DNA from 2 places in the Microbacterium sp. Be9 genome. Region 2 is predicted to be linked to the other one. Evidence: riboswitches for the same ligand, from Rfam matches in the RefSeq annotation. Region 2 holds a riboswitch; the other holds the start of a gene.
What was found. A riboswitch is a leader RNA that binds a small molecule or an ion and turns the genes downstream of it on or off. The one in region 2 is predicted to bind thiamine pyrophosphate.
Positions count from the first base shown of each region.

Region 1: another riboswitch for thiamine pyrophosphate. It lies ahead of thiM (hydroxyethylthiazole kinase); the one in region 2 lies ahead of GLO27_RS13650 (ECF transporter S component).

Region 1 covers NZ_WNWT01000002.1:347,658-363,355, forward strand. The annotation lists gene pheS (phenylalanine--tRNA ligase subunit alpha) at 1-1,027, shown strand, start outside; gene pheT (phenylalanine--tRNA ligase subunit beta) at 1,027-3,537, shown strand; gene GLO27_RS02770 (DUF402 domain-containing protein) at 3,623-4,351, shown strand; gene GLO27_RS02775 (NAD-dependent epimerase/dehydratase family protein) at 4,412-5,374, shown strand; TPP riboswitch at 5,381-5,475, shown strand; gene thiM (hydroxyethylthiazole kinase) at 5,466-6,314, shown strand; gene GLO27_RS02785 (bifunctional hydroxymethylpyrimidine kinase/phosphomethylpyrimidine kinase) at 6,311-8,461, shown strand; gene argC (N-acetyl-gamma-glutamyl-phosphate reductase) at 8,702-9,754, shown strand; gene argJ (bifunctional glutamate N-acetyltransferase/amino-acid acetyltransferase ArgJ) at 9,751-10,908, shown strand; gene argB (acetylglutamate kinase) at 10,905-11,822, shown strand; gene GLO27_RS02805 (acetylornithine transaminase) at 11,819-13,024, shown strand; gene argF (ornithine carbamoyltransferase) at 13,021-13,950, shown strand; gene argH (argininosuccinate lyase) at 13,950-15,380, shown strand; gene GLO27_RS02820 (DUF1349 domain-containing protein) at 15,412-15,698, opposite strand, start outside.
Region 2 covers NZ_WNWT01000006.1:584,006-599,703, forward strand. The annotation lists gene GLO27_RS13635 (ABC transporter ATP-binding protein) at 1-735, shown strand, start outside; gene GLO27_RS13640 (ABC transporter ATP-binding protein) at 732-2,996, shown strand; gene GLO27_RS20285 (hypothetical protein) at 3,112-4,743, opposite strand; TPP riboswitch at 4,825-4,934, shown strand; gene GLO27_RS13650 (ECF transporter S component) at 4,927-5,583, shown strand; gene GLO27_RS13655 (ABC transporter ATP-binding protein) at 5,586-7,049, shown strand; gene GLO27_RS13660 (energy-coupling factor transporter transmembrane component T) at 7,046-7,825, shown strand; gene GLO27_RS13665 (CHY zinc finger protein) at 7,832-8,182, opposite strand; gene GLO27_RS13670 (aminoglycoside 3'-phosphotransferase) at 8,179-8,904, opposite strand; gene GLO27_RS13675 (cytochrome c oxidase assembly protein) at 8,970-9,896, opposite strand; gene GLO27_RS13680 (signal peptidase II) at 9,905-10,441, opposite strand; gene GLO27_RS13685 (hypothetical protein) at 10,431-10,892, opposite strand; gene GLO27_RS13690 (hypothetical protein) at 11,138-11,587, opposite strand; gene GLO27_RS13695 (SDR family NAD(P)-dependent oxidoreductase) at 11,757-12,515, shown strand; gene GLO27_RS13700 (NAD(P)-dependent oxidoreductase) at 12,562-13,392, shown strand; gene GLO27_RS13705 (sulfite exporter TauE/SafE family protein) at 13,563-14,312, opposite strand; gene GLO27_RS13710 (ankyrin repeat domain-containing protein) at 14,309-14,896, opposite strand; gene GLO27_RS13715 (bifunctional 4-hydroxy-2-oxoglutarate aldolase/2-dehydro-3-deoxy-phosphogluconate aldolase) at 15,076-15,698, opposite strand, start outside.

The sequences.
Region 1 (15,698 bases), on a different contig from region 2:
TGAAATCACCCCGGAAGCGGTCGAAGCCGCTGTCGCCGACGCCCTCGCGGCGATCGCCGCAGCCACCGACACCGCCGAGCTGAAAGCGGCTCGTGCCGCACACGTCGCCGACGGATCGCCGCTCGCGGTCCTGAATGCCTCGATGCGACAGGTCGCCCCCGAGAACAAGGCCGCTTTCGGCAAGCTCGTGGGTCAGGGACGCGGGCGGGTGACGCAGGCGCTGGCGGCGAAGGAAGCCGAACTGGCGGAGGCCGAGGTCGCTGCGCGGCTCGAGGCCGAGCGGGTCGACATCACCGCCGTGCCGTCGCGCACCCGCGTCGGTGCCCGGCACCCGCTCACCCTGCTCCAGGACCAGGTCTGCGACATCTTCGTCGGCATGGGATGGGAGATCGCGGAGGGGCCGGAGCTCGAGCACGAGTGGTTCAACTTCGACGCCCTGAACTTCGATGTCGACCACCCCGCCCGTCAGGAGCAGGATACGTTCTACGTCGACCCCACCTCCCGCCATCTCGTGATGCGCACGCACACGAGCCCGGTGCAGGTGCGTTCGATGCTCGACCGCGAGGTGCCGATCTACGTGCTGTGCCCCGGCCGCGTGTACCGCACCGACGAGTTCGACGCCACGCACCTGCCGGTGTTCACCCAGTTCGAGGGACTCGTGATCGACAAGGGCATCACGATGGCGCACCTCAAGGGCACACTCGATCACTTCGCGAAGCAGCTCTTCGGGCCCGAGGCCAAGACGCGCTTCCGCACCAACTACTTCCCCTTCACCGAGCCCTCCGCCGAACTCGACCTGTGGCACCCGACCTTCAAGGGCGGCGCGCGCTGGATCGAATGGGGCGGCTGCGGCATGGTCAACCCGAACGTGCTGCGCGCCGCCGGGATCGACCCCGAGGTGTACAGCGGCTTCGCGTTCGGCATGGGCATCGAGCGGGGACTGATGTTCCGCAGCGACGTCCAGGACATGCGCGACATGGCCGAGGGCGATGTCCGATTCAGCGAGCAGTACGGGATGGTGGTGTGATGCGCGTCCCGCTTTCGTGGTTGCGTGAGTACGTCGATCTGGCAGCGGATGCCACGCCCGAGGACGTCCTCGCGGCACTGGTGACCGTCGGATTCGAAGAAGAGGATGTGCACCGCTTCGACATCACCGGTCCCGTGGTCGTCGGACAGGTCGTCTCGCTCGAGGCCGAGCCGCAGTCGAACGGCAAGACCATCAACTGGTGCCAGGTCGACGTCGGCGAGGCGAACGGCGGCATCCGTGGGATCGTCTGCGGTGCGCACAACTTCGTCGCCGGTGACAAGGTCGTCGTGACGCTGCCCGGTGCCGTGCTTCCCGGTCCGTTCCCGATCGCCGCCCGCAAGACCTACGGTCACGTGTCGGACGGCATGATCGCGTCGGCGCGCGAGCTCGGCCTGGGCGATGAGCACAACGGCATCGTGGTGCTGTCCGATCTCGGCATCGACGCGCCCGTCGGCACCGACGCGATCGCTCTGCTCGGCCTCGATGACGTCGCGGTGGAGATCAACGTCACTCCCGACCGTGGATATGCCTTCTCGCTCCGCGGCGTGGCCCGTGAGTACGCGCATGCCACCGGTGCGACCTTCCGCGACCCGGCCGAGCGCGACTTCGCCGAGCTCCAGCCCGGGTCCGGGCACACGACCGTGGTCGATGACGTCGCACCCGTGCGCGGGAACGTGGGTGCGAGCGAGTTCGTGACCCGCGTCGTCCGCGGTGTCGACCCCTCACGTCCGACGCCGCCGTGGATGGTCGCCCGGCTGAGTCTTGCGGGCATGCGCTCGCTCGGCGTGCTGATCGACATCACCAACTACGTGATGCTCGAGCTCGGCCAGCCGCTGCACGGCTACGACCTCGACAAGCTCACGGGCGGCATCACGGTGCGCCGCGCCACTCCCGGCGAGAAGATGACCACGCTCGACGGCGTCGAGCGCGCTCTGCACGCGGAAGACCTCCTCATCACCGACGAGTCCGGCCCGATCGGCCTTGCCGGCGTCATGGGCGGTGGCACGACCGAGATGAGCGACACCACGCGGAACGTGCTGATCGAGGCGGCGAACTTCGACCCCACGACCATCGCCCGCTCGGCACGTCGACACAAGCTGCCCAGTGAGGCGTCCAAGCGCTTCGAACGCGGTGTCGACCCGCTGATCCCGTTCGTGGCCGCCCGCCGCGCTGCCGACCTCATGGTCGAGCTCGCCGGCGGCACGCTCACGGAGGAGGGTGGCGCGCTGTTCACCGAGGTCTTCGTCGGCGAGATCGAGCTCCCCGCCGGATTCGTGCAGGGGCTCATCGGCGTCGACTACTCCGACGACGAGATCACCGGTGCGCTGACCACCATCGGTGCCGATGTCACGGCGTCGGATGCGGGTTCCGGCTGGAGCGTGATCCCGCCGACCTGGCGGCCCGACCTCACCGACAAGTGGACGCTCGCGGAGGAGGTCGCCCGCATCCACGGGCTCGACCGCATCCCCTCGGTGCTGCCGACGCCCCCGTCCGGTCGCGGCCTCACCGCCGACCAGCAGGGTCGTCGACGCGTAGCCGATGCCCTGGCTGCTGCCGGTCTCGTCGAGACGCCGTCGTTCCCGTTCACCACTGAGGCGCAGAACGACCTCCACGGCTCCGCATCGGGTGAACACCTCCCGAGCATCCGCCTGGCGAATCCACTCGACGGGCAGGCGCCGTATCTGCGTCGTTCGCTCATTCCCGGTCTGCTGCAGACCGCGCACCGCAACATCTCGCGCGGACTCACCGACCTGGCGATCTTCGAGACCGGCGTGGTCTTCCTGCCCGAGCCGGGCGTGGAGTACGGCACGGACGAGGTGCCGCCGCTGGGCGAGCGCCCGTCCGATGAGACGCTCGCCGCCCTGAACGCGTCGATCCCGCCGCAGCACCGGTTCATCTCCGCGCTGCTCACCGGCCTTGTCTCCCCGCGTCAGCCCGGTCGTCCCGCCGAAGCCGCAGGTCTCGTCGAGGCACTGGACGCGGTCCGCGTCATCGCGGCGGCGGCCGGCGTCGACATCGACGTGGTCCAGGCCGAGCGTGCGGCCCTGCACCCCGGACGCACCGGATCGCTCCGGGTCGCCGGGGAAGAGGTCGGCTACGTCGGTGAGCTGCATCCCGCTGTGGCGGAGGGCGCCGACCTTCCGGGGCGCGCGACCGTGTTCGAGGTCGACCTCGACCGCATCCTGTCGCTCGCCGGTGGTCGGGTCGTCGCGGCCTCGCTATCGACGTTCCCCGCTGCCACGCAGGACGTCTCGCTCACGCTGCCGGCAGACGTTCCGGCCGCGGATGTGCAGGCGGCTCTCGCCGAGGGTGCCGGTGCGCTGCTGGAATCGGTGCGTCTCGTCGACGACTATCGCGGGGAGGGCGTGCCGGACGGCTCGAAGAGCCTGACGTTCGCCCTGCGCTTCCGTGCCGACGATCGCACGCTCACGGCGGCCGAGGCCACCGAGGCCAAGCTCGCCGGTGTCGAGGTCGCCGCACAGCGCTTCGGAGCCGCACTGCGCGACTGAGCACGGGAGCGCGACGCACCGCGCCGTGGGACGTACCGTGTCGTCGGTCAGACGATTCCGGTCGGCGCCGGAGTACCGTGGCGGGATGAGAATCCTCCCCCAGGGCACTCCGGCCGCCGTCCCGGATGACGCGCGGCCGCTCGGAGAAGGACCGTTCCTCGAGTCGGGCATGCAGATCGACTGGCACTATCGGAAGCCGGGATGGCAGCCGGGGGAGCCCTCCAGGATCGCTCCGATGCGGGTGGTGCGCGACGACGAACGGGGGCTCGTCGCATGGCTCGCGCCCGGAACGCTGCAGGAGGCTCCGGGAGCTCTCGGCGGACAGCGAGTGCGTGAAGTACCGCTCTCGCGTCGCTGGCTCGAGCCGCGGACGCGCATCGTCGAGCCCTGGCGCGGGAACGGCGTGCTGTGCATCGCCCCCGCCGGGCTGCCATGGTCGGTCTGGTTGTTCTGGAGCGACACCACAGGCCCGGACTGGTCCTTCGCCGGCTGGTACGTGAACCTCGAGAACGCACATCTGCGGACCGATCACGACACCTACTCGTCCGACCACATCCTCGACGTCGAGATCGATCCGGAGGGCGGCATCCACCTCAAAGACGAGGACGAGCTCGTCGCCGCGATCCAGCAGGGGCGTCTCAGCCCCGAGCAGGCGGCGCAGATCGAGCGGCACGCGGACGCGGCCATCGCCTCGTTCGAATCCGGTGGCTGGCCGTTCGACGCCGCGTGGACACGTTGGCAGCCCGATCCCGCGTGGAGCATCCCGGTGCTCGCGGGCCTGGATCGTCTGAGCACGCCCACCGATCTGCTCTGAACGGATCTGCTGTGGGCGGAAGAGGTTCCGCAGAGATCCGCCACCTGATGACATGGAATCATGACGGATGTTCTGATCCTCGGCGGTACGGGCTGGCTCTCCGGGCGCATCGCCCGGAGGTGGGTCGACGAAGGCGCCGCGGTCACGTGTCTCGGCCGCGGTTCTCGTCCGGCCCCCGAGGGTGCCGTGCTCGTGCGCGGCGATCGTGAGGATGCCGACGTCTATGCCGATCTCTCGCGGCGGGACTGGGATCACGTCGTGGACGTCTCGTCCCACGCGGTGCGGGTCGAGAGGGCGGTCGATGCGCTCGGCGATCGGGCGGGGCGCTGGACCTACGTATCGTCCGTGTCGGTGTACTCCGATGACGAGACGGTCGGAGCAGATGAGTCGACGCCGCGACATCCGGCTGCGAGCCCGGCTGATGCGTACGACTACGGTGCGCAGAAGGCAGCAGCCGAAGATGCTGTCCTGCGCCTGGGGGAGCGCGGCTTCATCGTGCGCCCTGGGCTCATCGTGGGCGACGGCGACCCCAGCGACCGGTTCGGGTACTGGGCCGCGGCGTTCGCGCGCGCGAGCTCGGAACCCGTGCTGCTGCCGCCGCTCGAGGGAAGCAGCGCGCAGGTCATCGATGTCGACGATCTCGCGGCGTACATCGTCACGGCCACACGCAGCGGCGTGGTCAACGGCGTGGGCGATGAGCACCCCCTCGCCGATGTGCTGGGTGCGGTGCGCCTCGCGGCCGGTCACACCGGCTCCGTGTTCGTCGCGGACGAGGGATGGCTCCGTGCGCACGACGTCGAGTACTGGGCGGGGCCGCGGTCCCTGCCGCTGTGGCTGCCGACCGAAATGAGTGGCTTCATGACCCGCTCGAATCGCGCATTCCACGCGAGCGGCGGGCGGCTTCGTCCGCTCACGGACACGATCGAGCGCGTCGTCGCCGACGAACGGTCACGAGGCGTCGACCGGGAGCGCCATGCCGGCCTCACACGGGCAGAGGAGAGGGCTCTGCTGAGCGATCGCTAGACTGCGAGCAGTGACACGGGGTGCCGCGATCCGCGGCTGAGAACAGACCCGTCGAACCTGATCTAGTTCGTACTAGCGAAGGGATGTCGCGATGAGCGATCTTCTGCGTCCTGAATCCACCCACGACCTCGCCGGTTCCGCCGCGACCCTCCTGGAGGTGCTGCGCGAGGCTCCGCCGTTGACGCACTGCATCACCAATGCGGTCGTGACGGGATTCACCGCCAACGTGCTGCTGGCACTGGGCGCCGCACCCGCGATGGTCGACATCGTCGACGAGGCGGGGATGTTCGCCGGGGTCGCCTCCGGGGTGCTGATCAACCTGGGGACTCCCACGCCCGAGCAGCGGGCGGCGAGTCTGGAGGCGGTCGCCGGAGCCGCGGCGAACGGTACGCCTTGGGTTCTCGACCCGGTAGCTATCGGTGCGCTTCCGGTGCGCACCGCCCTCGCCCACCGGCTCGCGCAGCACCGACCGACCGCTATCCGCGGCAACGCCTCCGAGATCCTCGCCCTCGCCGGGCTCAGCACGGGCGGACGTGGGGTGGATGCCACCGACAGCACGGACTCCGCAGCCGATGCCGCCGCAACCCTCGCGCGGACCACGGGCGCGGTGGTCGCGGTATCGGGGCCTATCGATCTCATCACTGACGGGGAGCGGATGCTGCGCCTCGCCAACGGCCACGAGCTGCTGACCCGCGTGACCGGAGGAGGATGCGCGCTCGGCGCGGTGATGGCGGCCTTCCTCGGTGCGGCCGAGGCGACGGATCACGATGCGCTGACCGCTGTGGCTTCCGCGAGCCTCGTCTACACGATCGCCGCCGAGCGGGCAGCGGCGACATCCACGGGGCCGGGCAGCTTCGCCGTCGCCCTGCTGGATGCGCTCGCCGCGGTGGGCCCCGACGACATCAGAGCCGATGCACGCGTCGAAGGCGGTGTCCGGTGAACGCCGATCTCTCGCTCTACCTCGTCACGGACGCGGCGCTCTGCGGGGACAGGGGCGTCGTCGAGACGGTGCGCCGAGCGGTCGACGGTGGGGTGCGGATCGTCCAATTGCGCGATAAGGACGCGACCGACGCCGAGACGGTCGATCAGCTGATCGCGTTGTCGCGGGTGATCGACGGGCGGGCGCTGCTCGTCGTGAACGACCGGCTGGACGCCGTGGTCGCTGCCCGGGAACGGGGCGCTCGGGTCGACGGCGTGCATCTGGGACAGGGCGATGCCTCCGTGCTGCGTGCGCGTGAGGCGCTCGGACCCGACGCGCTGGTCGGCCTCACCGCGAACACCCGTGCGCATCTCGACGCGGTCGATGCTCTGCCCGCCGGCACCGTCGACTATCTGGGTGTCGGTGTGATCCGTCCGACCGCCACCAAACCCGATCACCCCGCTCCTCTCGGCGTCGACGGCTTCCGTGATCTCGTGGCTGCCAGCTCTCTGCCGTGCGTGGCGATCGGCGGCGTCGGCATCGATGACACGGAACCCCTCCGCGACGCCGGTGCGGCCGGCCTCGCCGTCGTCTCGGTGCTGTGCGCCGCCGACGATCCCGAGGCCACGGCAGCGGAGTTCCGCCGGCGCTGGCTCGCCGGCGCCGTGCCGAGGGTGCTCAGCATCGCCGGCAGCGATCCGTCCGGGGGCGCGGGCATCCAGGCCGACCTCAAGTCCATCGCCGCGAACGGCGGATACGGGATGGCGGTCCTCACTGCGCTGACGGCGCAGAACACGCAGGGAGTGCGTGCCGTGCACGTGCCCCCCGCGCACTTCCTCCGCGCGCAGCTGGATGCGGTGTCGGACGACATCGTGATCGACGCCGTGAAGATCGGGATGCTCGCCGACTCCGACGTCATCCGCGTGGTGGGTGCGTGGCTCGACCGCGTTCGTCCGCCGGTCGTCGTGCTCGACCCCGTGATGGTGGCGACCTCCGGCGATCGGCTGCTGGATCCGGATGCCGAGCGAGCGCTGCACGATCTCCTCGCGCGGGCGACTCTGGTGACACCGAACCTCGCCGAGCTCGCAGTGCTGTCCGGCCGCGACGTCCTCGACTGGGAGGACGCGCTCTCCGCGGCGGAGCAGCTGTCGGCCGCGGTCGGGGCGGCTGTCCTGGTCAAGGGGGGACACCTCGACGGCGATTCGGCTCCGGATGCGCTGGTCGATACGCATCGCGGGACGCGCCAGGAGTTCGCCGGCACCCGGATCCCGACCAGGAACACGCACGGCACCGGCTGTTCGCTGTCGTCCGCGCTCGCGACGCTCCTCGCGCGCGGGGAGCGGCCGGCCGATGCGGTCAGCGCCGCGCGCGCCTGGCTCCGCGAATCCCTGCGCGCGGGGGACGCGCTGAGCGTGGGGCGGGGTCACGGGCCGATCGACCATTTCGCCGGACTCCGGGAGCGTGCGGCGGCGCAGACCCGACCGGCGGCTGACGACATCGCCGCGGACTGGTGGCAGGACATCGCGGAGATCCGCGCGGGGATCGACGAACTCCCGTTCATCCGAGCGCTCGCCGACGGGACGCTGGAGCGCGGCCCCTTCCTGATCTATCTCGCGCAGGACGCGCTGTATCTGCGCGAGTACGCCCGTGTCCTCGCCGAAGCCGCCCGGCTCGCGCCGACGTCGGAGGAACAGGCCTTCTGGGCCGATTCCGCGCAAGGCTCGATCGTGGGTGAACTCGAGCTGCACGCGTCGTACCTGACCCCGGCTCAGGGAGTGAGCGCGGCGACGTTCGCCGCCGAGCCGGGGCCGGCGACCACCGCGTACCTCGACCACCTGCGCTCCGTCGCGTTCGGCGGCGACTACGGCGAGATCGTCGCGGCCGTCCTTCCCTGCTTCTGGCTCTACACCGACCTCGGCCGACGCCTGCATGCCGGAGAGTTCGGGGAGTACGCGCGGGATCCGCAGCATCCCTACGCGTCCTGGCTCACGACGTACGCGGATCCGGCATTCGAGGCGGCGACGGAGAAGGCGATCGCCTACGCTTCCGGGGCTGCGGCGCAGGCCGATGCCCCGACCCGTGCGCGCATGCGCCGGGTGTTCGCGGTATCGAGCGCACACGAGCTCGCCTTCTTCGCCGCGCCGATGGGGCTGCAGCCGCTCAGATGACGGGGTGGATTTGCGGTGGCCGCCGGGGCCGCGCTACTGTCGCGACATGCCTTCGGCCGCCACCGCTTCTCCGACGCTCGCTCCGAGCGTCATCGCTGTGCGCCGACGCCGCGGCCGCCGACTGTAGGCGACCCCGCCCTCCTGCCTGCGCACGCGCAGCGGTCGAGAGCCGGTGTCGCCGCCTCCGGCCCCGTCCCCGGTCCTCCCTTCGAGGAAGGACCCGACCGTTAAGGTAGAAGCATGACGTATTCCGTCGCCGTCTCCGGCGCATCCGGCTACGCAGGCGGCGAGATCCTCCGTCTCCTGGCCGATCATCCCGACATGGAGATCCGCACCGTCACGGCGCACTCGAACGCCGGGCAGCCTCTCGTCGACCACCAGCCGCATCTGCGTTCTCTGGCACACCTCACCCTGCAGGACACGACGCCCGAGATCCTCTCCGGCCACGACATCGTGTTCCTCGCACTCCCGCACGGGCAGTCGGGGCAGTACACCGATGCGCTCGGTGCGGCTCCGCTCGTGATCGATGCCGGAGCCGACCATCGGCTCACGTCGGCGTCCGCGTGGGAGGCGTTCTACGGCGGGGCGTTCCACGAGCCCTGGACATACGGCGTCCCCGAGCTCCTGATCGACGGGGTCAAGCAAAGAGAGCACCTCCGCGGCGCGACTCGCATCGCGGCTCCCGGCTGCAACGCCTCGACCGTGAGTCTCAGCCTCGCGCCGGGCGTCGCCGCCGGCGTGATCGACCCCGCGGACATCGTCTCGGTGCTGGCGGTCGGTCCGTCCGGTGCCGGGAAGAGCCTCAAGACGAACCTTCTCGGCAGCGAGATCCTCGGCACCGCGAACCCGTATGCGGTCGGGGGATCCCACCGGCACATACCGGAGATCCGTCAGGCGCTCGCCGCGGCATCGGGTATCGACGCCGACGGCATCCGTATCTCCTTCACTCCGGTGCTGGTGCCCATGTCGCGCGGAATCCTCGCCACGTCGACCGCACGGATCGCCGACGGCGTGACCGATGCGCAGATCCGCGACGCCTGGCAGAGCGCCTACGGCGACGAGACCTTCGTGCAGCTGCTGCCGGAGGGACGCTTCCCGCGCACGGCCGACGTGCTCGGCGCCAACACCGCGCTGATCGGGCTCGCGATCGATCGCGCCGCGAACCGGGTGACCGTGGTCACCGCGGTCGACAACCTCGTCAAGGGCACCGCCGGCGCTGCCATCCAATCCATGAACATCGCGCTGGGGCTTCCCGAGGCCCGCGCCCTCTCAGTGAACGGAGTCGCGCCGTGAGCGTCACCGCCCCCGCAGGTTTCGAGGCGGCCGGTGTGGCCGCAGGACTCAAGTCCACCGGCAAGCCCGATGTCGCCGTCGTCGTCAACCGCGGACCGCGCAAGGTCGGCGCCGCCGTCTTCACGAGCAACCGCGCCAAGGCCAACCCGATCATCTGGTCGCAGCAGGCCGTCGCCGACCGGGTGGTCGAGGCCGTCGTGCTCAACTCCGGCGGGGCGAACTGCTTCACCGGCGCTTTCGGATTCCAGACGACGCATCAGACGGCTGAGAAGGCGGCCGAGCTCCTCGGTGTCAGCGCCGGCGACGTGCTGATCTGCTCCACCGGTCTCATCGGCACAGGAGACGAGACGTTCCGTGCGCGTGTGCTCGCCGGCACGGAGCAGGCGATCGCCGAGCTCAGCGCTGATGGCGGAGAGAGCGCGGCGCACGCCATCATGACCACCGACACCGTCGCGAAGACCGCCGTGGTCAGCCGCGACGGCTGGACGATCGGTGGGATGGCGAAGGGAGCAGGAATGCTCGCGCCGGGCCTCGCCACGATGCTGGTCGTGATCACGACCGACGCCGTCCTCGAGCCGCTCCAGGCCGATGACGTGCTGCGCCGTGCGACCGGGCGGACCTTCGACCGGCTCGACTCCGACGGCTGCATGTCGACGAACGATCAGGTCACCCTCCTCGCCAACGGCGCCTCCGAGGTCGTGCCCGATCTCGACGACTTCGCCGCCGCGCTGATCGAGCTGTGCCAAGAGCTCGCGGTCAAGCTGCAGGGCGATGCCGAGGGCGCGAGTCACGACATCACGATCGAGGTGCAGCACGCGGTCTCCGAGCAGGACGCCGTCGAGGTCGGCCGGTCGGTCGCCCGCAACAACCTCTTCAAGGCCGCCATCTTCGGCAACGACCCGAACTGGGGCCGTGTGCTCGCCGCGATCGGCACCACGAACGCGCAGTTCGATCCCTACGACGTCGACGTCTGGATGAACGGCGTCCGCGTCTGCACGGCGGGCGGCCCCGACCGTCCCCGTGAAGAGGTCGACCTCATGCCGCGCGCCACGCACCTCGTGATCGACCTCAAGGTCGGCGAGTCGACGGCGACCGTGCTCACGAACGACCTCACCCACGACTACGTGCACGAGAACAGCGCCTACGCCTCATGACCGACATCCAGGACACCCCGGCCGAAGTCGCCGCACAGAAGGCCACGACCCTCATCGAGTCGCTGCCGTGGCTGAAGAAGTTCCGCGACCAGATCGTCGTCATCAAGTACGGCGGGAACGCGATGGTGTCGGAGGAGCTGCAGGACGCCTTCGCGCAGGACATCGCCTACCTCCGTTACGTCGGCGTGCTGCCGGTCGTCGTGCACGGCGGCGGCCCGCAGATCTCGAACATGCTGCAGCGGCTCGAGATCCCCAGCGAGTTCAAGGGCGGCTACCGGGTCACCAACACCGAGGCGATCAGCGTCGTGCGCATGGTGCTCACCGGTCAGGTCAATCCGCAGCTGGTGTCCAAGATCAACTCGCACGGGCCGATCGCGACCGGCCTCAGCGGGGAGGACGCCGGACTCTTCGGCGGGCGCCGTCGCGGTGTCGTGATCGACGGCGAAGAGGTCGACCTCGGTCGCGTCGGCGATGTCGTCGAAGTCGATCCGACTCCCGTGCTCGACCATCTCGCCGCCGGGCGCATCCCGGTGGTGTCGAGCATCGCGCCTGATCTCGATCATCCCGGCCAGTCGCTCAACGTCAACGCCGATGCCGCCGCCGCGGCTCTCGCCGTGTCCTTGCATGCGCGCAAACTCGTGATCCTCACGGATGTGCCGGGGCTCTACGCCGACTGGCCGAACCGCGACTCCCTCGTCTCGCACCTGACCTCGGAGGCCCTCATCGAGATGCTGCCGAAGCTCGAGTCGGGGATGATCCCCAAGATGCGCGCCTGCCTCGACGCGGTCGAAGGCGGCGTGGACGCGGCCGCGATCATCGACGGACGGGTGCCGCATTCGGTGCTCGTCGAACTGTTCACCAGCAAGGGAATCGGGACCGAAGTGGTCCTGGGAAAGTCGGAGGTGACGGGATGACCGTCTGGCAGGACGACGCGGCACGCGATCTCGTGCTCAATGCGGGGGAGCGGCTCGCGCTGCTGGTCCGCGGTGAGGGCTCGTACCTGTGGGATGCCGACGGTCGACGCCACCTCGACTTCCTCGCCGGCATCGCGGTGACCTCCCTCGGGCACGCGCACCCGGCCTTCGTCGAGGCCGTCTCGACGCAGGCGGCCACACTCGCGCACGTGTCGAACTACTTCGCCACCCCGCCCCAGCTCGCACTCGCCGCACGCATCAAGCGTCTCGCGGGTGCCGGTATCGACGGGCGGGTGTTCTTCTCGAACTCGGGCGCCGAGGCCAACGAGGCCGCTTTCAAGCTCGCCCGGCTGCACGGGGGCACCGAGCGGCCGCGCATCCTCGCGCTCGAGAACGGCTTCCACGGACGCACCATGGGCTCGCTCGCTCTCACCGCGAAGGCATCGATGCGCGCGCCGTTCGAGCCGATGCCCGCGGGCGTCGAGCACATCCCCGCCACGATCGAGGCATTGGAAGCGGCGATGGACGACCGCGTCGCCGCGATCATCGTCGAGCCGATCCAGGGCGAGGCCGGAGTGGTCGAGCTGCCGGAGGGGTACCTCGCCGCCGCCCGCTCGCTGACCCTCGCGCACGGCGCGCTCCTGATCGTCGACGAGATCCAGACCGGAGCCGGCCGCACCGGTGAGTGGTTCGGGTTCAGCCACGAGGGCATCATTCCCGATGCGATCACGCTCGCGAAGGGGATCGGCGGCGGTTTCCCGATCGGCGCGCTGGTCACTTACGGCAGCGCGAGCGCACTGTTCACCCCGGGGTCGCACGGCTCGACGTTCGGGGGCAATCCCCTGGCGACTGCTGTCGCCGACGCCGTGCTCACCGAGATCGAGAGCGCCGGCCTGGTGGAGAACGCGGCCCGTCGCGGCGCGGAGCTTCGCGAGATCCTCCTCGGGATCGACTCCCCGCTGGTCGAGGGCGTGCGCGGACGTGGTCTGCTCGTGGGCGTCGCGCTCACCGCTCCGGTGGCCGGTGCCGTCGTCGCGGCCGCACAGGAGCGCGGGCTCATCGTCAACGCCGCCAACCCCGAGACGGTGCGCATCGCGCCCGCTCTCACCATCGGCGACGCCGAACTCGCCGAGTTCCGTGAGCTGTTCACGGCCGCTCTCGCCGACGTCCAGGCCTCTGTAGCCGGAAAGGTATCCGCATGACCCGCCACCTGCTGCGTGACGATGACCTGACCCCCGCCGAGCAGGCGGAGATCCTCGACCTCGCCATCGAGCTGAAGAAGGACCGCTGGGCCGACAAGAGCCTGGCCGGTCCTCAGACGGTCGCGGTCATCTTCGACAAGTCCTCCACGCGCACCCGTGTCTCGTTCGCGGTGGGCATCGCCGACCTCGGCGGCTCGCCGCTGATCATCTCGACCGCGAGCAGCCAGCTCGGCGGCAAAGAGACGCCGTCCGACACCGCGCGCGTCCTCGAGCGCCAGGTCGCGGCCATCGTGTGGCGCACCTATGCGCAGTCCGGGCTCGAAGAGATGGCCGAAGGCACGAGGGTGCCCGTCATCAACGCGCTCTCCGACGACTTCCACCCGTGCCAGCTGCTCGCCGATCTGCTGACGATCCGCGAGCACAAGGGAGATCTGAAGGGGCTCACGCTCACGTTCCTCGGCGACGGACAGAGCAACATGGCGCACTCGTACGCGCTCGCCGGTGTGACGGCGGGCATGCACGTGCGCATCGCGTCGCCGGAGGACTATGCGCCCCGCGCGGATGTCATCGAGGCCGCCGATCGCCGCGCTGCCGAGACCGGTGGCTCGATCACGCTCTACACCGACCCGGTCGAGGCTGCCGCCGGTGCCGACGTCGTGGTGACCGATACATGGGTCTCGATGGGCAAGGAGGAGGAGAAGCTCGCACGCATCCGCGATCTCGGCGGCTACAAGGTCACCCCCGAGACGATGACGCTCGCCGACCCCGAGGCGATCTTCATCCACTGCCTCCCTGCCGATCGCGGCTATGAGGTCGACTCCAGCGTGATCGACGGGCCGCAGAGCGTGGTCTGGGATGAGGCGGAGAACCGTCTGCACGCGCAGAAGGCCCTCCTGGTCTGGCTCCTCGGCAAGAAGGACGCGTGATGAGCGAACCGACACACGAAGGCACCAACGAGGGCGCGCTCTGGGGCGCCCGCTTCGCCACGGGCCCGTCGCCGGAACTGGTCGAGCTGAGCCGTTCCACGCACTTCGACTGGATCCTCGCGCCGTACGACATCGCCGGCTCGCATGCACATGCCACGGCGCTCGAAGCTGCCGGATACCTCGAACCCGACGAGGCACGACGGATGCACGAGGGGCTGGATGCCGTGGCGCGCAAGGTCGCCGACGGCACGCTGCGACCGGTGCCGACCGACGAGGACGTGCACGGTGCGCTCGAGCAGGCGTTGATCGCCGAGCTCGGGCCGGAGCTGGGCGGGCGCCTGCGCGCCGGTCGCAGCCGCAACGACCAGATCGCCACCCTCGTGCGCATGTACCTGATCGATCATGCGCGGGTGATCGCCCGTGACATCCTGCGGGTGATCGACGCGCTGGTGGCCCAGGCCGAAGCGCATCCCGCCGCGATCCTGCCCGGACGCACGCACCTGCAGCATGCGCAGCCGGTGCTGCTCGCCCATCACCTGCAGGCCCACGGTTGGCCGCTGGTGCGCGAACTCGAACGCCTCGTGGACTGGCGGCGTCGTGCCGGCGTCTCACCGTACGGCGGGGGAGCGCTGGCCGGTTCCACGCTCGGTCTCGATCCGACGCTCGTGGCGACGGAGCTGGGTCTGGACCGCCCGGCCGAGAACTCCCTCGACGGCACCGCGGCCCGCGACGTCGTGGCGGAGTTCGCGTTCATCACGGCGATGACCGGTGTCGACATCTCGCGCCTCTCCGAGGAGATCATCCTCTGGAACACCCGCGAGTTCGGTTTCGTCACGCTCGACGATGGCTACTCCACGGGTTCGAGCATCATGCCGCAGAAGAAGAATCCCGACATCGCCGAGCTCGCTCGCGGCAAGTCGGGTCGACTCATCGGCAACCTCTCCGGTCTGCTGGCCACGCTCAAGGGCCTTCCGCTCGCGTACAACCGCGATCTGCAGGAGGACAAGGAGCCCGTGTTCGACTCGGTTCAGACCCTCGAGGTGGTGCTCCCCGCCTTCGCGGGCATGATCGCGACGCTGCGTTTCGACACCGAACGGATGGCAGCTCTGGCTCCGCAGGGCTTCTCTCTCGCGACGGATGTCGCGGAATGGCTGGTGAAGCGCCGGGTGCCCTTCCGTGATGCCCATGAGATCTCGGGTGCGCTCGTGCGTGCGTGCGAGGAGCAGGGGATCGGGCTGGAGGATGCCTCCGACGAGCTGCTGCTGTCGGTGTCGCCGCATCTCGTGCCCGAGGTGCGCGAAGTCCTGACGATCGAGGGTTCGGTCGCATCGCGCACCGGCGCCGGGGGGACCGCCCCTGTGCGGGTCGCGGAGCAGCGTGCCGAGCTGGTCTCGCGCGCGCAGGCCGCCGCCCACGCCCTCGGCCTCTAGCCGAAGGCGTCGGCGGCCGGTCCGCGGCGGTTCAGTGCAGCTCGGCGTCGGCCGCCGACCGCTCCCAGCGGGTGAAGCGGACGGTGAGTCCGGCCCGGGTGGGCGCCGCGAGGAAGGGGCCGGCTGCAGCTGCGGACTGCCCGTCGAACGGCGCGACCCGCACCAGTCGCCATGGTCCGTCGTCGGCGCGGGCACGCACGATCACGGAGTCCGCCCAGCGGCTGACACGCACCGTGATCTCGCTCTCGAACCATTCGTCGACGTGGCCGACCGACCAGTCGGAGCCTCCCGCGGTGACCACGGCGCCGAGCCCGAGGT
Region 2 (15,698 bases):
GGATCCGTGGCGCTCGACGACGTCGAGTTCACCTACCCCGGCGCCGATTCCCCCGTGCTCACCGGCATCAGCTTCGCCGCGCAGCCGGGTGAGACCGTCGCGATCGTCGGATCCACCGGCTCGGGCAAGACGACCCTCGTGTCGCTCATCCCGCGCCTGTTCGACGTCTCGGGCGGTTCCGTGCACGTCGGCGGCACCGATGTGCGCGAGGCCGACGTCGAGTCGCTGTGGGACAGCATCGGCCTGGTGCCGCAGCGTCCGTTCCTCTTCACCGGCACCGTCGCGTCGAACCTGCGCTACGGCCGGGAAGAGGCCACCGACGAAGAGCTGTGGCACGCGCTCGACATCGCACAGGGTCGCGACTTCGTCGAGGAGATGCCCGATGGTCTCGACTCCCGCATCGCCCAGGGCGGCACGAACGTCTCAGGTGGTCAGCGTCAGCGACTCGCGATCGCCCGCGCGATCGTGCACCAGCCGCAGATCCTGGTCTTCGACGACTCGTTCTCGGCCCTCGACCTCACGACGGACGCGCGATTGCGGCAGGCGTTGTGGCGGGAGCTCCCGCACGTGACGAAGATCGTGGTCGCCCAGCGCATCTCCACCATCACGGACGCGGACCGCATCGTCGTCCTCGACGGCGGAACCATGGTCGGCGTCGGCACGCACGAGGAACTGCTCGAGACGAGCGACACCTACCGAGAGATCGTCGAGTCGCAGCTGGGGGTGGACGCATGAGCGCGCAGGACAACAACGAGAAGCGCACGGCCAGACGCGGCCGCGGCAAGGCGGCAGCGCCCGTCGCCGAGGTCGAGCTGAGCGCCGAGGAGAAGTACGAGGCCGAGCTCGCCGAGCAGGCACGTCAGAACTCCGGCGACTGGGACAGCGTCGCGCCGGGCAAGGCCGACAACTTCGGTCCGAGTTTCGCGCGCATGATCGGGCTGCTCAAGCCGTCGGCCATCTGGTTCGTCTTCGTGTCGATCCTGGGTGCGATCGGCGTGGTCCTGACGGTCGCGGCGCCCAAGGTGCTCGCCGAGGCCACCAACCTCGTCTACAAGGGCTTCATCTCCATCCAGCTCGGACAGCCGACCGACGGGTTCCCCGGCTTCCCGGCCGGGACGTCGCAGGACGTCGTCGTCGAGGCGCTGCGGGCCGGTGGGCAGGACGACTTCGCGAACCAGGTCGGCGCGCTGGGCGACTTCACGGTCGGCCAGGGCATCGACTTCGACGCACTGCGTCTCGTCATCGCCGCGGTGCTCGGCATCTACGTGGCCGCGGCCTTCCTCACCTGGATCCAGGGCTACGTCATCAACGTGATCATGGTCCGCACCATGTGGCGGCTGCGCGAGTCGGTCGAGGCGAAGATCAACCGCCTGCCGCTGGCGTACTTCGACAAGGTGCAGCGCGGCGAGCTGATCTCACGCGTCACGAACGACATCGACAACATCACGCAGACGATGCAGCAGTCGCTCTCGGGAGCACTCACTTCGGTGCTCACCGTGATCGGCGTGCTCGTGATGATGTTCTCGATCTCGTGGCAGCTCGCGCTCGTCGCCCTCATCACGCTGCCGCTCATGGGCGTCATCTTCGGCATCATCGGACCGCGCTCGCAGAAGGCTTTCGGCACCCAGTGGCGCAAGGTCGGTCGCCTGAACGCCCGCGTCGAGGAGGCATTCTCCGGCCACGCGCTCGTGAAGGTCTTCGGCCGGGAGAAGGATGCGCTGGACAAGTTCCAGGTCGAGAACGAAGAGCTGTTCCAGGCGAGCTTCAAGGCACAGTTTCTCTCCGGCATCATCATGCCGGCGATGATGTTCGTCGGAAACCTCAGCTATGTGGGCATCGCGGTGCTCGGCGGTCTGATGGTCGCGAACGGTCAGCTCCGTCTCGGCGACGTGCAGGCGTTCATCCAGTACTCGCAGCAGTTCACGCAGCCCCTGTCCGAGCTGGGTGGCATGGCCGCGGTCGTGCAGTCCGGCACGGCCTCCGCCGAGCGGGTCTTCGAACTGCTCGACGCCGAGGAGCAGGAGGCGGACGACGCCGATGCCCCCGAGCTGGTCGAGGGCAAGGGCGTCATCGAGTTCGAGAACGTCGCGTTCTCGTACACACCCGAGCGTCCGCTCATCCGCGACCTGTCATTCCGGGTGGAGCCGGGGCAGACCGTCGCCATCGTCGGTCCGACCGGTGCGGGAAAGACGACCTTGGTCAACCTGATCATGCGCTTCTACGAGCTCAGCGGCGGGCGCATCATGCTCGACGGCCAGGACATCGCCGAGGTGACCCGCGACGAACTGCGGTCGCGCACCGGCATGGTGCTCCAGGACCCGTGGCTGTTCGCCGGCAGTATCCGCGAGAACATCCGCTACGGTCGCTCCACCGCGACCGATGACGAGGTTCTCGCCGCCGCCAAGGCGACCTATGTCGATCGCTTCGTGCACGCCCTCCCCGAGGGCTACGACACGGTGCTCGACGAGGATGCCGCGAACGTGTCGGCGGGCGAGCGTCAGCTCATCACCATCGCGCGGGCATTCGTCGCGCAGCCGTCGATCCTCATCCTCGATGAGGCCACGTCGGCCGTCGACACCCGCACCGAACTGCTGCTGCAGCACGCGATGGCCGCGCTTCGTGAAGGACGCACGTCGTTCGTGATCGCGCACCGACTGTCGACCATCCGCGACGCCGACCTCATCCTGGTGATGGAGCACGGTGACATCGTGGAGAAGGGCACGCACGACGAGCTCATCGCCGCGCAGGGCGCCTACTGGCGTCTGTACCAGTCGCAGTTCGAGCAGGCGGCGACCGACATCGACGCCGAAGACGCCCTCACCGGCACGACGCCCGTCGTCGTCTCGGGCGATGCGAGCGATGCCGAAGGTGCAGGGGAGGAGGCTGCGGCCGCCGTTGCCGGAGCCTCGATCGGTGCTCAGCTGCCCGCTGCCGAGACGGCGGCAGCCCAGGCCCTGCTGGAAGACGGGGCCGACGGTTCGAGCCACCGTTCCTGAGCGTTTCCCGCCCTCCGGCATCCCCACGACGACGCCCCACTCCGCTCACGCGGGGTGGGGCGTCGTCGTAGGGATGCGTCGTCGCGGGCGCCGGCACGGCGCGCGTGACGAGGTGTCAGGAGCGGTCGGCCCTGATTCCGAGCAGCTCGAGCGGGTGGGTCAGACGCCACCACGGGCTCGGCCCCTCCACATCCTCGGCCAGCACCAGAGGCGTGGTGACGGTGTTGAGCGGACCGGTCGTCGTCAGCGTGCCCACGGCGTCGTCCTGTTCACGGTCTTCGCCGAGATCGAAGGCCGTCGCCGCGGTGGCGGTCGCCCCGTTCCACAGCACCACATCGGCATCGGTCTCGGTGATGACGTCGACCTCCTCCCCCCAGGGGGTCGTGACCTGACCGACCACGGTGTCCTTCGCGACGGCGGGCGGCTGCGCCTCCAGCGCCGCTTCCGCCTCCGCGAACAGGGAGCGGGTGAGAGCGAGTCGCTCATCGTTGCCGGCCTGGTTCAGCGCCGCGGCGAAGAGGTGCACGGTCGTGTCGCCGATGACGACGTCCTTCGCGGTGAGCAGGTTCCAGCCGACGAGTGTGCCGGTCTTGACGCCGACGACACCGGGATCGTCGAGCATCCCGTTCGTGTTGACGACGGTGCCGGCGCCCGGGAGGTCCACCGACTTGGTGCCGACGATCTCGGCGAACACCGGGTTCTGCATGGCACGCTCGCCGAGGGCGACCAGCGCCTCGGGGGTGGCCACATTGCGCTCGTCGAAGCCGGACGGCGTCACCACGGTGATGCCGGTGAGGCCTCGTTCGCGCAGCCACACCTCGGCGGCCCGGGCGAATTCGCGATCGGACCCCCAGATCTCGCTCGCGAGCCGGTCGATGTAGTTGTTCGCCGATCCCATCAGCGTGCCCTGCAGGAGTTGATATTCGGTCAGCACCCCGCCGATCGGCACATCGAGTGCGGACTGGTCGCTGCGCCGGTAGTCCCAGTACTTCACGCTGTCGGCCCGGGTGAACGAGAACTCGGGCCCCTGTTCGCCCACCGCCAGCGGCATACGGTCGAGCACCATCAGGCTGCTCACGACCTTGGTGATGCTCGCGATGCTCACCGCATCGGGGATCGAGGCCGCAGTGGTCATGCCGGAGATGCCGACGGCGCCCGCGCCCTCGGTGGGCCAGGTGACGGTGGCTGCGGCAGCGGGCGTCGTCGCGAACTCGACGGACTGCACTGTCGGAGGTACCTCGTGCAGCGGCCAGAGCAGCGTGGTGCCGGCATACGCGGCGACGAGGCCCACGAGCGTGGCCAGCGGAACGAGGATGCCGGGACGGGCGATGGCCGGGCGCAGGCGTGCCCCGCGGAGCAGGCCGTTCGTCCGCTCGGCTTCCGACGTCTCGTCGAGAGTCGCGGTGGCGGTGTGGTCGGCCACCGTCGCGGGGTCCACCCAGGTCAGAGCGGTGGCGGTGGTGGTCTCGTCCGCCCACTGGGGGGTGGTCGCGTCGAGCGCGGCGAGGGGATCGTCGGCGTCTCCCGCGGCAGTCTCACGCGGAACGAATGGTGGTTTCGTCAGAGCGGGCGTGGCCGGTTCCGGGGCGACCACCGATTCCGGTGCAAGCGCGCGCGTCGACGTCTGCTCGGCCGTGAGCACCGAACCGCCCGACGCGGCATCGACGGAGCCGGAGGGGGCGGTGGTCGCGGGGCCGTCGTCACGGACGACGCCCGTCGCCTCGTCGGCGGGATCTGTTGCGGTCACTCGTTCACGGTACCCAATCCCGGGCGGGTTCCGCGGCGCACAGCCCTGTCGCCACGCGGGTGTCGCCAGCGGTAGGATCTTCAGCACAACCACGGGAGTCCGGCGAGCCGGGCTGAGAGGGAGCGAATCGCGCTTCGACCGTCGAACCTGATCTGGGTCATGCCAGCGCAGGGAGGAGTTCAGATGAGTACGCCTACGTCCACATCCGCACAGCAGGCATCCGCCGATGCGAACGGGCTGCACCGCCCATCGATCTGGCGCTGGCGCGTCGTCGACATCGTCGTCGCCGCTGTCCTCGGCGTCGCGATCGGTCTCGTGTTCTGGGGATGGAACACCATCGGATACGCGTGGTTCGGCGCGGCCGACGCCCTGACACCGGGCCTCGGTGGCATCGCCGTCGGCATCTGGCTGCTCGGCGGTGTCGTCGGCGGTCTCGTGATCCGCAAGCCGGGGGCCGCGCTCGTGGTCGAACTGGTCGCCGCGATCGTGTCGATGCTGATCGGCAACGTGTGGGGTGTCTCGACCGTGTTGTCGGGCATCGTGCAGGGCCTCGGCGCAGAGATCATCTTCGCCCTGTTCTTCTACCGTCGTTTCGGGATCGCAGTCGCTGCGCTCGCCGGCGTCGGAGCCGCCGTGGCCGCCTGGGTGTTCGAGCTGTTCTACGGCAGCTCGCCGAACATCCTGAAGTCGGTCGAGTTCAACACGATCTATCTGATCAGCGTGGTCGTCTCCGGGGCGATCCTGGCCGGCGTGGTCGGTTGGCTGCTCGTGCGTGCCCTCGCCGTCACCGGCGCCCTCAACCGCTTCGCCGTCGGGCGAGAGCACGTGCGCGAGGTCTGAGCGTGACCTTCGCCTCCCCGGCCCGCGTGCAGGCTGCGGGCTGGGGCTGGCGGTACGCCGGTCGAAAGCGTCCCGCCGTCGCGGACGTCTCCTTCACGATCGAACCGGGGGAGCGGGTGCTCCTGCTCGGCGCCTCGGGTGCAGGGAAGTCGACGCTGCTCGCCGGCCTCGCCGGGGTCCTCGGCGATGACGACGAGGGGGAACGGACGGGGTCATTGCGCATCGACGGTGCGGCCCCCGAGTCACGGCACGGTCAGGTCGGACTCGTCCTGCAGGACCCGGACGCCGGCATCGTGCTGTCGAAGGTCGGCGACGACGTCGCGTTCGGCTGCGAGAACCTGGGCGTCGCGGCATCCGAGATCCCGGGTCGCGTCGCCGAGGCGCTCGACGCCGTCGGCCTCGATGTTCCGCTGCGACGCCCCACGAAGGCGCTCTCCGGCGGGCAGAAGCAGCGGCTGGTGCTGGCCGGTGTGCTCGCGATGCGACCGGGTCTGCTGCTGCTCGACGAGCCCACCGCAAACCTCGACCCGGAGGGGGTGCGGGAGGTGCGGGCGAGTGTCGAGCGCGCCGTCGAGACGACCGGCGCGACGCTCGTGGTCGTCGAGCACCGCACCCCGATCTGGGTCGATCTGATGACGCGCGTGATCGTGCTGGCGGCCGACGGAGGACTCCTCGCCGACGGTGCGCCCGCGCAGGTGTTCGTGGCCCACGGCGACGTGCTCGCCGATGCGGGGGTGTGGGTGCCCGACCGCGGCATCGACCTTCCGATGCTCGAACAGGTTCCTGCCTCCGATGCCCTCACGGCCTCCGCGCTCTCGATCGCGAGAGAGGCGGGCGTCGTCGTGCAGTCGGGGCTCGACCTGCGCGTGCCGCGTGCGAACGCGACCGTGATCACCGGGCCGAACGGCGCGGGCAAGTCGACGCTCGCACTCACCCTCGCCGGCCTCATCCCGGAGCAGGCCGGCGAAGTGCGTTCGGCGCCCGAGCTGGCGGGGCGCAAGGGCCCCCGCCCGATCCGCTGGTCCTCGCGTGAGCTGCTCACCCGCATCGGCATGGTCTTCCAGGAGCCGGAGCATCAGTTCCTCACGCAGACGCTGCGCGACGAGCTCGCCGTCGGCCCGCGCGCCCTCGGATGGGACCGTGGGAAGACGGACGGCGTCGTCGAGGAGCTGCTCGAGCGCCTCGGACTCGCATCTCTCGCGCTCGCCAACCCGTTCACGCTCTCCGGCGGGCAGAAGCGTCGACTGTCCGTCGCGACCGTGCTGGCGGGAGCACCCGAGGTGATCGTGCTCGACGAGCCGACCTTCGGGCAGGACCGGCGTGGATGGATCTCGCTCGTCGCGCTCCTGCAGGAGGAGATCGCGCGTGGTCGGTCGATCGTCGCGGTCACGCACGACGACGCCGTGATCCGACACCTGGGCGGGCATCGCATCGAACTGGGACGCGAAGGGGAGGCGACATCGTGACGGCGGTCGAGACCGCACGGACGGTATGGCTCGACGGTGTGAACCCGGTGACGAAGCTGGTGCTCGCCGTGCTGCTGTCGGTGCCGCTGTTCGCGTCCATCGACGTCACGAGTGCGCTGGCCGCGATCGTCCTGCAGCTGCTCTGCCTGCCGTTGACCGGACTGCGGCTGTCGACGGTGCTGAAGCGCCTGCTGCCGATCGCGATCTTCGCACCGATCGCCGGCGTGAGCATGCTGCTCTACGCCGAACCCGCAGGGCGGATCTACTGGACCTTCGGATTCGCAACGATCAGCGAGGATTCCATCACGCTCGCGATCGCGGTGAGCCTGCGCGTGATCGCGCTCGGACTGCCGACGATCCTGCTCTTCGGCGGCACCGACCCCACAGAGCTCGCCGATGCGCTGGCCCAGGTCGCGAAGCTCCCGAGTCGCTTCGTGCTCGGCATCCTCGCCGGCACCCGGATGCTGGGCCTGTTCCTCGACGACTGGCGCACCATGAGCCTGGCCCGTCGTGCACGGGGCGTGGGGGATCGGGGTGTGCTGCGACGATTCTTCTCGATGGCCTTCGTGCTGCTCGTGTTCGCGGTGCGGCGCGGGTCCACGCTGGCACTCGCGATGGAGGCGCGCGGCTTCGGCTCCGGCATCCCCCGCACCTGGTCGCGACCGTCCCGGTTGCACCCGCGCGATGCGGTGGCGCTGATCGGCGGCATCGCGATCATGGCCCTCGCCCTTGCCGCCGCCGTCCTCGTCGGGACCTTCCGATTCGTGTGGAGCTAGGGTCGGCTAGCTCCAACTCGGCTGGAAGTAGTGCTCCCGGTGCAGAGCACAGCGCTCGTTGAACGGGGCGGTGCAGCGAGGGCAGCCCGTCACCGCGAAGTACTCGGTGATCGTGAGCTCGTGTCCGCATGCGCCGCAGAGGATCGCCGCGGTGTCGTGCTGCTCGGGCGCCCACTGCTGCGCCGGATGCCCCGCGGACTCCTCGTGACAGCGATGGCACGGGTAGTGATCGCCGCAGCAGGCGAAGCGGATCGCAATGATGTCTGTCGGGCCCCGGTAGTGCACGCACCGGGTCATGTCGTCGACGACCGGGCCGAACACCGGCGGTCGACCGGCGGGCGGGGGCGCCACGCTCATGTCTCGTTCCAGAGCCGCCGGTAGTAGTCGAGGCGCTCGTAGTCGGGCTCGACCCCGTAGGCCTCGATGAGCGTGTCCTCCCAGCCGGAACCGAAGTTCCACATCGTGCTCATCGACGCCACGGCGATGTCGGCCCAGCGGTCGGCGACTCCGAGAGCTGCGAGATCGACGAACGCGGCGGGACGGCCGGCGGCGTCGAGAAGCGTGTTCGGCATGCAGGCATCGCCGTGGCACACCACCAAGCGGTCGATCGGTGGTGCCTCGTGCAGCTCGTCGGGCACGATCGTGCCGCGGTCGGCGGCGTTGGCGATCCGCCACTGCGTGCTCCACTCCCAGGGGCATTCGGCCACGGGCAGGGCGTCGTGCAGCGCCCGCAGGCCCGCGCCGACCGACCGTACCGCGGTCTCGGGCTGGTCGGCCCAGCGCGGGTCGACGGCACTGCTCGCGTCGAGTGCGACGGTGACGAGCCACTCGTGTGTCTGGTCCTGCCCCTGTTCGAGCACCTCGGGCACCGCGATCCAGGTGCGCGCCCACCTCATGCGCTCGGCTTCGTCGCGCATGTTCGCCTCGTCGTCGAGCGGCCCCCATTTGATGTAGCGGCCGTCGTCGGTGCGGAAGGTCAGCCCGCCGATCCCGTTGAGCCAGACCGGCACGAGCGCCGCACCGCGGGCGAGCTCGCGCACCCGCGTCGGCACGTCGAGGGAGGCGGAGGGGATGCTCATCCGTCCATCCTGCCCGACGGCGACGGGTGACGGCGGCGGTGGCGGGTGACGGCGACCGGTGCGGTTCATCGGCTCTCGTCGCGCAGGCCTTCGAGGTAGGCGTTGTAGGCGTCGAGCTCGGTCGTGCCGTGCGCATCGGCGTAGCGGTCATCGGCGGCGGCGCGGGCCGTGTCATCACGGAACCACCGATGCATCACGTACACGAGCATCAGCAGCGTCGGCGCCTCGCCGTAGGACCAGGCCAGACCGCCCGCCAGACGCTGGTCCTCGAGCGGATCCATCCCGAGGGCGAGGGTCGGGGCGACGAAGTGGTCGACGAGCATCGTCGTCGCCATCATCAGGAAGACCCCGAAGAACGCGTGCAGGGCGGCCTCGGCGAAGACGTCGAGTGCCCGCCCGCCGTGCCCGAGACGCACGGGGAGGGGATCGGAGCTCAGCACCGGGATCGCGAACAGGATGCCCACGATGAGGAACCCGACCTCCAGGGCGATGTGACCGCCGGAAGCAGCGAGGACGCGATCGGCGAGACCGGCCAGATACAGACCGTAGAACGCGATCAGGTACACCGGCAGGGCGATCCACGGGCTCAGGATCCATCGGGCGACGCGGCTGCGGAGTCCGCCGTGCGCGGCACGCAGCGCGGCGGCACCCAGCCCGTGGTGGGGCGTGGCACGCAGGAGCAGGGTGCCCGGTGATCCGAGCACCAGCAGGGGCGGGATCGCGATCATCAGCGTGAGCTGCTGGAACATGAACACCGACATCAGCGCGTAGCCGTATGCCTCGACCCCGAGACCGGTGACGGCCGCGAGCGCGAGGCAGCCCAGGAGGAACACGACCGTGCGCCAGACGGGCCACCGGCGGTGCTGCCGCCAGAGGCGGATCGCGCCGACGAGGTACGCCATGGCCAGCACGGCGGCGACCAGGGGCAGGAGGGGGAACGGGCCCGGTGCGGGCAGCACGAGGTCGGCGAAGGTCGGCGGCGCGTCCGGCATCCAGCCGTTCATCCGTTCGTGCCCTCTCGTTCGTCGTCCGGCCGGTCGCCGAGTGCCGCGTTCCGCGTCTGCGCACGGTGACGGACCCCGGCCCCGATGACGAGGACGACGCCTCCGATCGCGAGCGCGACGTCGGCGAGGTTCCCGATGAACCAGTTCCCGTACGCGAGGAAGTCGGTGACGTGGCCGATGCCGAACCCGGGGGGAGCGAGCAGACGGTCCAGCACGTTCCCGATGGCACCCCCGAGGATGAACCCCAACCCCCAGGCCCGCCACGTCGTGCGTGCGCGGACCGCGGCGACGAACAGGGCGGCGACGGCGCCCACGCCGACCACGGTCAGCACCCATGTCGCCCCGGAGCCCAGCGACAGCACCGCCCCGGGGTTGTAGGCGAGCTGCAGGCCGAGCGCATCACCCAGAACGGGTATCCGTTCCGACTGGCTGAGCCCGGCGATCGCGGCCGCTTTGGTGCTCTGGTCGATCAGGACGACGAGGCCGGCGATCACGAAGGCGACGGCGTACTTCGGGACGCTCTCACGCTTCATCGGACGGTCCCGTCTCCGCTGCCCGATCGCGTCTCCGCCGCGCGCGCCCCGCCAAGACCACCCCGGTCGCTCCGAGGGCGAGGAGGAAGCCGATCCCGACGAGGAAGACGGTCCCCAGGAATCCGAGGTCGTCGCGCTGCACCCTCCGCTCGCCGTTCTGCTGCTCGTGCGTCGTGCTGCTGGTCGGTGTCGGTGTCGGTGTCGGTGTGGGTGTGGGTGTGGGTGCGGGGGTCTGAGTCGTCGCGAGCGTATCCGCCTCTGAGGCGCCGACGATGCTGTGGGGCACGTGCGCGGCTGCCGACTCCCCGCCGACGAGCAGGATCAGGACGCTGAGCACCGCCCCCATGACGGTCGTGCCCACCGTGCGCCGTATCGTCCAGCCGATCGGGTTCGTCTGCGGACTCGGGCGTTGGGGAGCGCGCCGATCGGCGTCGTCCACGGGGCTTTTCATGGGTCTCCTTCGAGGGGTGAGAGCAGATTGTTCGAGAGGGCGGAGCCTCGGATGGTGCCGCGCACACAACGCACGGCTTCAGGAGTCGGGGTCGCGCGGAGTGGACACCTGGAGTCGACGCACGGAGTCGACGCGAGATGTCGACGCGAGACGTCGACACAGGAGGTCGACAGGGACATCGAGGGGATGCCGCGGGGGAGGCCGGGTTGCGAGCGATGGATGCGGTCGCGCGGGTGGCCGGCGGATCAGGTTCGGGAGAGGCCGAGCTGGAGGAGGGAGAGCGTCGTCGCGCGTGGGCGCGGAGGAGATGCAGACGATCGACGCAGAGCCTCGGATCCGGCTCGGAGTCGCGTGACCAGTGCCCGGCGGTGCGCTGCGCGTGTTCGCAGGAGCATCACGGCGAGCCCGCACAGCACGCCCAGAGCGCAGAGCGCAGCTCCGACGAGAGCGCTCGTCCCGCTGTCGGGTGCGGCGGTGAGGACCTGCTCCTGGGCGGCTGCGGCCGCATGGTCGAACGCGTCGACGACTGCGGCGGTGAGGGAGGGGGCAGCGCCGTTCTCGTCCTGCGCTCCGTGGGTGGTCACGGCGAAGGCGAAGAGCAGCAGGAGCGCCAGGCTCGCCGTGGTAATGAGCCGCATTATCACCGGCGGGGCGACGGTGCCCGCGGATCGGAGGATCCCGGGCGAGCGGCGCATTCTCCGGATCCTACCCGCATCGGTTATCGGGTTCCTTCGCGCGCGAGGCGGTGTCGTAGGCTCGCTCTCGACGCCGTACCTCGGCTCGTGGTGAAACCAAGAACCACGTAGGCTGGGACTGCGTTCCATCAATGCATGTCGCACGACGACGTTCGAAGGAGAACATCAGATGCAGATCAGCGGACAGGGTGCACTCGTCACCGGCGGAGCCTCGGGTCTCGGACTCGCCACGGCGCGCCGGCTCGTCGCCGCGGGAGCGCACGTCACGATCATCGACCTCGCCTCGTCGAAGGGTGCCGAGATCGCGGACGAACTCGGTGGGCTGTTCGTCGCGGCCGACGTCACGAACGCGGATGAGGTGCAGGCGGCCGTCGCAGCCGCGCAGTCCGCCGCTCCGCTGCGGGTGGTCGTGAACTGCGCCGGCATCGCGCCGCCCGCCAAGGTGCTCGACCGCGAAGGCAACCCGGCTGTGCTCGCCGACTTCGAGCGCGTGATCCGCATCAACCTCGTCGGCACGTTCAACGTCATCTCGCAGGCATCCGCCGTGATCGCGAAGAACGAGCTGCACGACGAGGAGCGCGGCGTCATCGTGAACACCGCGAGCGTCGCCGCGTTCGACGGTCAGATCGGCCAACCCGCCTACTCCGCATCCAAGGGCGGTGTGCACGCCATGACCCTCCCGGTGGCGCGCGAGCTCGCCCGCTACGGCATCAGGGTGTGCACGATCGCTCCGGGCATCATGGAGACCCCGATGCTGATGGGTCTTCCGCAGGCGGCACAGGACTCGCTCGGCCAGCAGGTGCCTTTCCCTTCGCGCCTCGGACGCCCCGACGAGTACGCCGCTCTCGTGCAGCAGATCGTCGAGAACGGCTACCTCAACGGCGAGACCATCCGCCTCGACGGTGCCATCCGCATGGCGCCGCGCTGACCCGCGGCACCCCTCAGAACCCGCGATCGAGAACCCAGGAGAACCCATGTCCCTTGCAGGCAAGACCATCTTGATGTCGGGCGGCAGCCGCGGCATCGGCCTCGCGATCGCGCTGAGGGCGGCTGCCGACGGTGCGAACATCGCGATGCTCGCGAAGACCGACACCCCGCATCCGAAGCTCGAAGGCACGATCCACACCGCGGCCGAGCAGATCCGCGCGGCCGGCGGCCAGGCTCTGCCGATCGTCGGCGACGTGCGCGACGACGACGACATCACCGAAGCGGTCATGAAGACGCAGGGCGAGTTCGGCGGCATCGACATCGTGATCAACAACGCCAGCGTCATCGACCTCTCGCGCTCGCTCGACCTGAACGCCAAGAAGTACGACCTGATGCAGGACGTCAACGTACGCGGCACGTTCATGCTCTCGCGCGCCGCCGTGCCGATCCTGAAGGATGCCGAGAACCCGCACATCCTCTCGCTGTCGCCGCCCCTCAACCCGACCCCGAAGTGGTTGGGCGCGCACACCGGATACACGCTCGCGAAGTTCGGCATGACCATGGCGACCCTCGGCCTCGCCGCCGAGTTCGCACGCGACGGGATCGCCGCCAACACCCTGTGGCCGCGCACCACGATCGCGACGGCGGCCGTGCAGAACCTCCTCGGTGGCGACAAGGTCATGGCTGCGAGTCGCACGCCCGACATCTATGCGGACGCCGCGTATGCCGTGCTGCTCAAGCCCGCGGCGTCGTACACCGGTCAGACGCTCATCGTCGAGGACGTGCTCGAGGCCGACGGTGTGACCGACTTCTCCGGCTATGCCGCGATCCCCGGCACTCCCGACAGCGCGCTCTTCCCCGACATCTTCCTCGACTGAGGTTCCCGCGGCGCCGGAGACAGAGGCCGGAACGGGCGGCCGAAACAGAGACCGTCCGTCCGTAGCGCCGCGTGTTGGGGCGAGCCGCGCCGCGCGGAACCCCGTTCGTCTCCGTTCTCGCAGGGCCGGAGGGGCGCCCCCGGAGTCATAGCGGGAGCAGATAGATGGGGTCAGATCAGCAGGTAGACCGCACCGACGATCGTGAGTGCGATCACGATGCGGTCGAACACACGCTGATTCATGCGACGGGCGACCCGCAACCCGAGGAGCGCGCCGACCACCACGAGCGGCGCGAGCACGGCATCCATCAGCAGTACCGGTGGCTCGAACAGCCCGAGGCCCGCGAGGAACGGCACCTTGATCACGTTGATGATGGCGAAGAACCACGCGGAGGTACCGAGGAACACCTGCACCGGGGTGCGGGTGGCCAGGAAGTACATCGACATGACGGGCCCGCCGGCGTTCGCGACCATGGTCGTGAAGCCGCCGAGCGTGCCGTAGGCGCCTGCGAGCAGGATGCCGCTGGAGGGCGGTGACACGGTATCCGCTCTGCTCTGCCGCCACCGGCGCCACAGCGTCACGGCGATCATGAGCAGCAGGATCACTCCGATCGCACGGCGCACCACACCATCGCCGGCGAGCGCGAGGAACGCGAATCCGACCAGCAGTCCCGCGATGACCGCGGGGGCGAGCCGCAGCAGCGTGGGCCAGTGCGCGTGCCGGCGGTAGGCGAACAGGGCGAACAGGTCGCCGACCATCAGGAGCAGCAGGGTCGCCGCGGTCGAGGTGCGGGCGGGCAGGACGGCCGCGAACAGCGCGATCGCCAGGATGCTCCCGCCCGGCAGTGCGGTCTTCGAGAGGCCGATGACCGCCGCCGCCACCGCGAGCGCCGCCCAGGCCCACGGGTCGAGGGCGATCACCGTTCGAGCTCGGCGACGATCGCGTCGTAGCCCCTGGCCTTCGCGAGGTCGACCGGGAGCACGCCGTCGCCGTCCGGGATGCCGCTGTCGGCCCCGCCGTCGAGGAGGGCACGAACCACGTCGACGTAGGTCGAGGATCCGTCGCCGAGCGCGATCGCCTCGTGCAGCGCCGTCCAGTTCAGGTCGTTGATGTGGTTCGGGTCGACGCCGGCCTCGAGCAGGATCTCGATCGTCGCGAGCAGTCCGCGCTCGGACGCCGGGATCAGGGCCGTGCCGCCGAAGCGGTTGGTGCTCGCGAGGTCGGCGCCGTTGTCGAGGGTCAGACGGAGGATCTCGTCATGTCCGCGCGCGCCCGCGTACAGGTAGGCGGAGTCCTGGATGTCGTCTTTGGCGTTCACGTCCGCCCCCGCCTCGATCAGGGCCCGGGCCGCGTCGACGTGGTTCGCCTTGGTCGCCGCCACCAGGGCTGTCATCCCGCCGGATCCGCGCGCCTCGATGTCCGCGCCCTCGTCGATCGCCGTCTGCACGGCGATCGCGTCTCCGTCCTCAGCGGCGGCGAGCAGATCGCGAGTGGCTTCGGTCATGGCAGCCTCCTGGGTCGACGGGGAAGGATGCGGCGCTGCTGTGCAGGCCGTCACGGTCAGCAGAGCAGCTGTGACGGCGCCGACGGCCAACATCCTTCGCGCACGCATGCATCCGGTATACCAAATGATGCCGGACATCGAGTGATCAACCTCGCGCGGTGATCAGTCCCGTGTGGCGGTCAGCTCCGCGCGGCGGTGAGTGCCGTGGCGAATCGCGCGGCGCGCTGCTCGATGTCGGCCCAGTCGCCGTTCGCGATCGAGGTTCCGTTCGCCAAATCTCCGCCCGCGCCGACCGCGACCGCGCCAGCGGCGAACCAGGCGGCCAGGTTGTCGGGGTTCACGCCGCCGGTGGGCATGAGCGGGGCATCGGGGAACGGTCCGCGCAGGGCGCCGAGGTAGGACGGGCCGCCGAGCGACGCCGGGAAGATCTTCACGACGTCGACGCCGAGCTCGAGCGCGCCCATGACCTCGGTCGGCGTCATCGCGCCGGTCATCACGACGCGGCCCGTGTCGAGCATGCTGCGCGTGAGGTGCGGCAGTGTGCCGGGGCTGACCAGGAACTCGGCTCCGGCATCCGCTGCGTGCTCGGCCTGTGCAGCGGTGGTCACAGTGCCCGCGCCGACGTAGGCGGCGTCGCCGTGGCGGGCGATGAGTTCGCGGATGACCGCCGGAGCGTCCGGAGTGGAGAAGGTCACCTCGATGCCGGTGACACCGCCGCGGATGATCGCCTCCGAGGCCTCGATGGCCAGTTCAGGGGAGGGGGCGCGGAGGACGGCGAGGATGCCGGTCGTGCGGGCGCGGT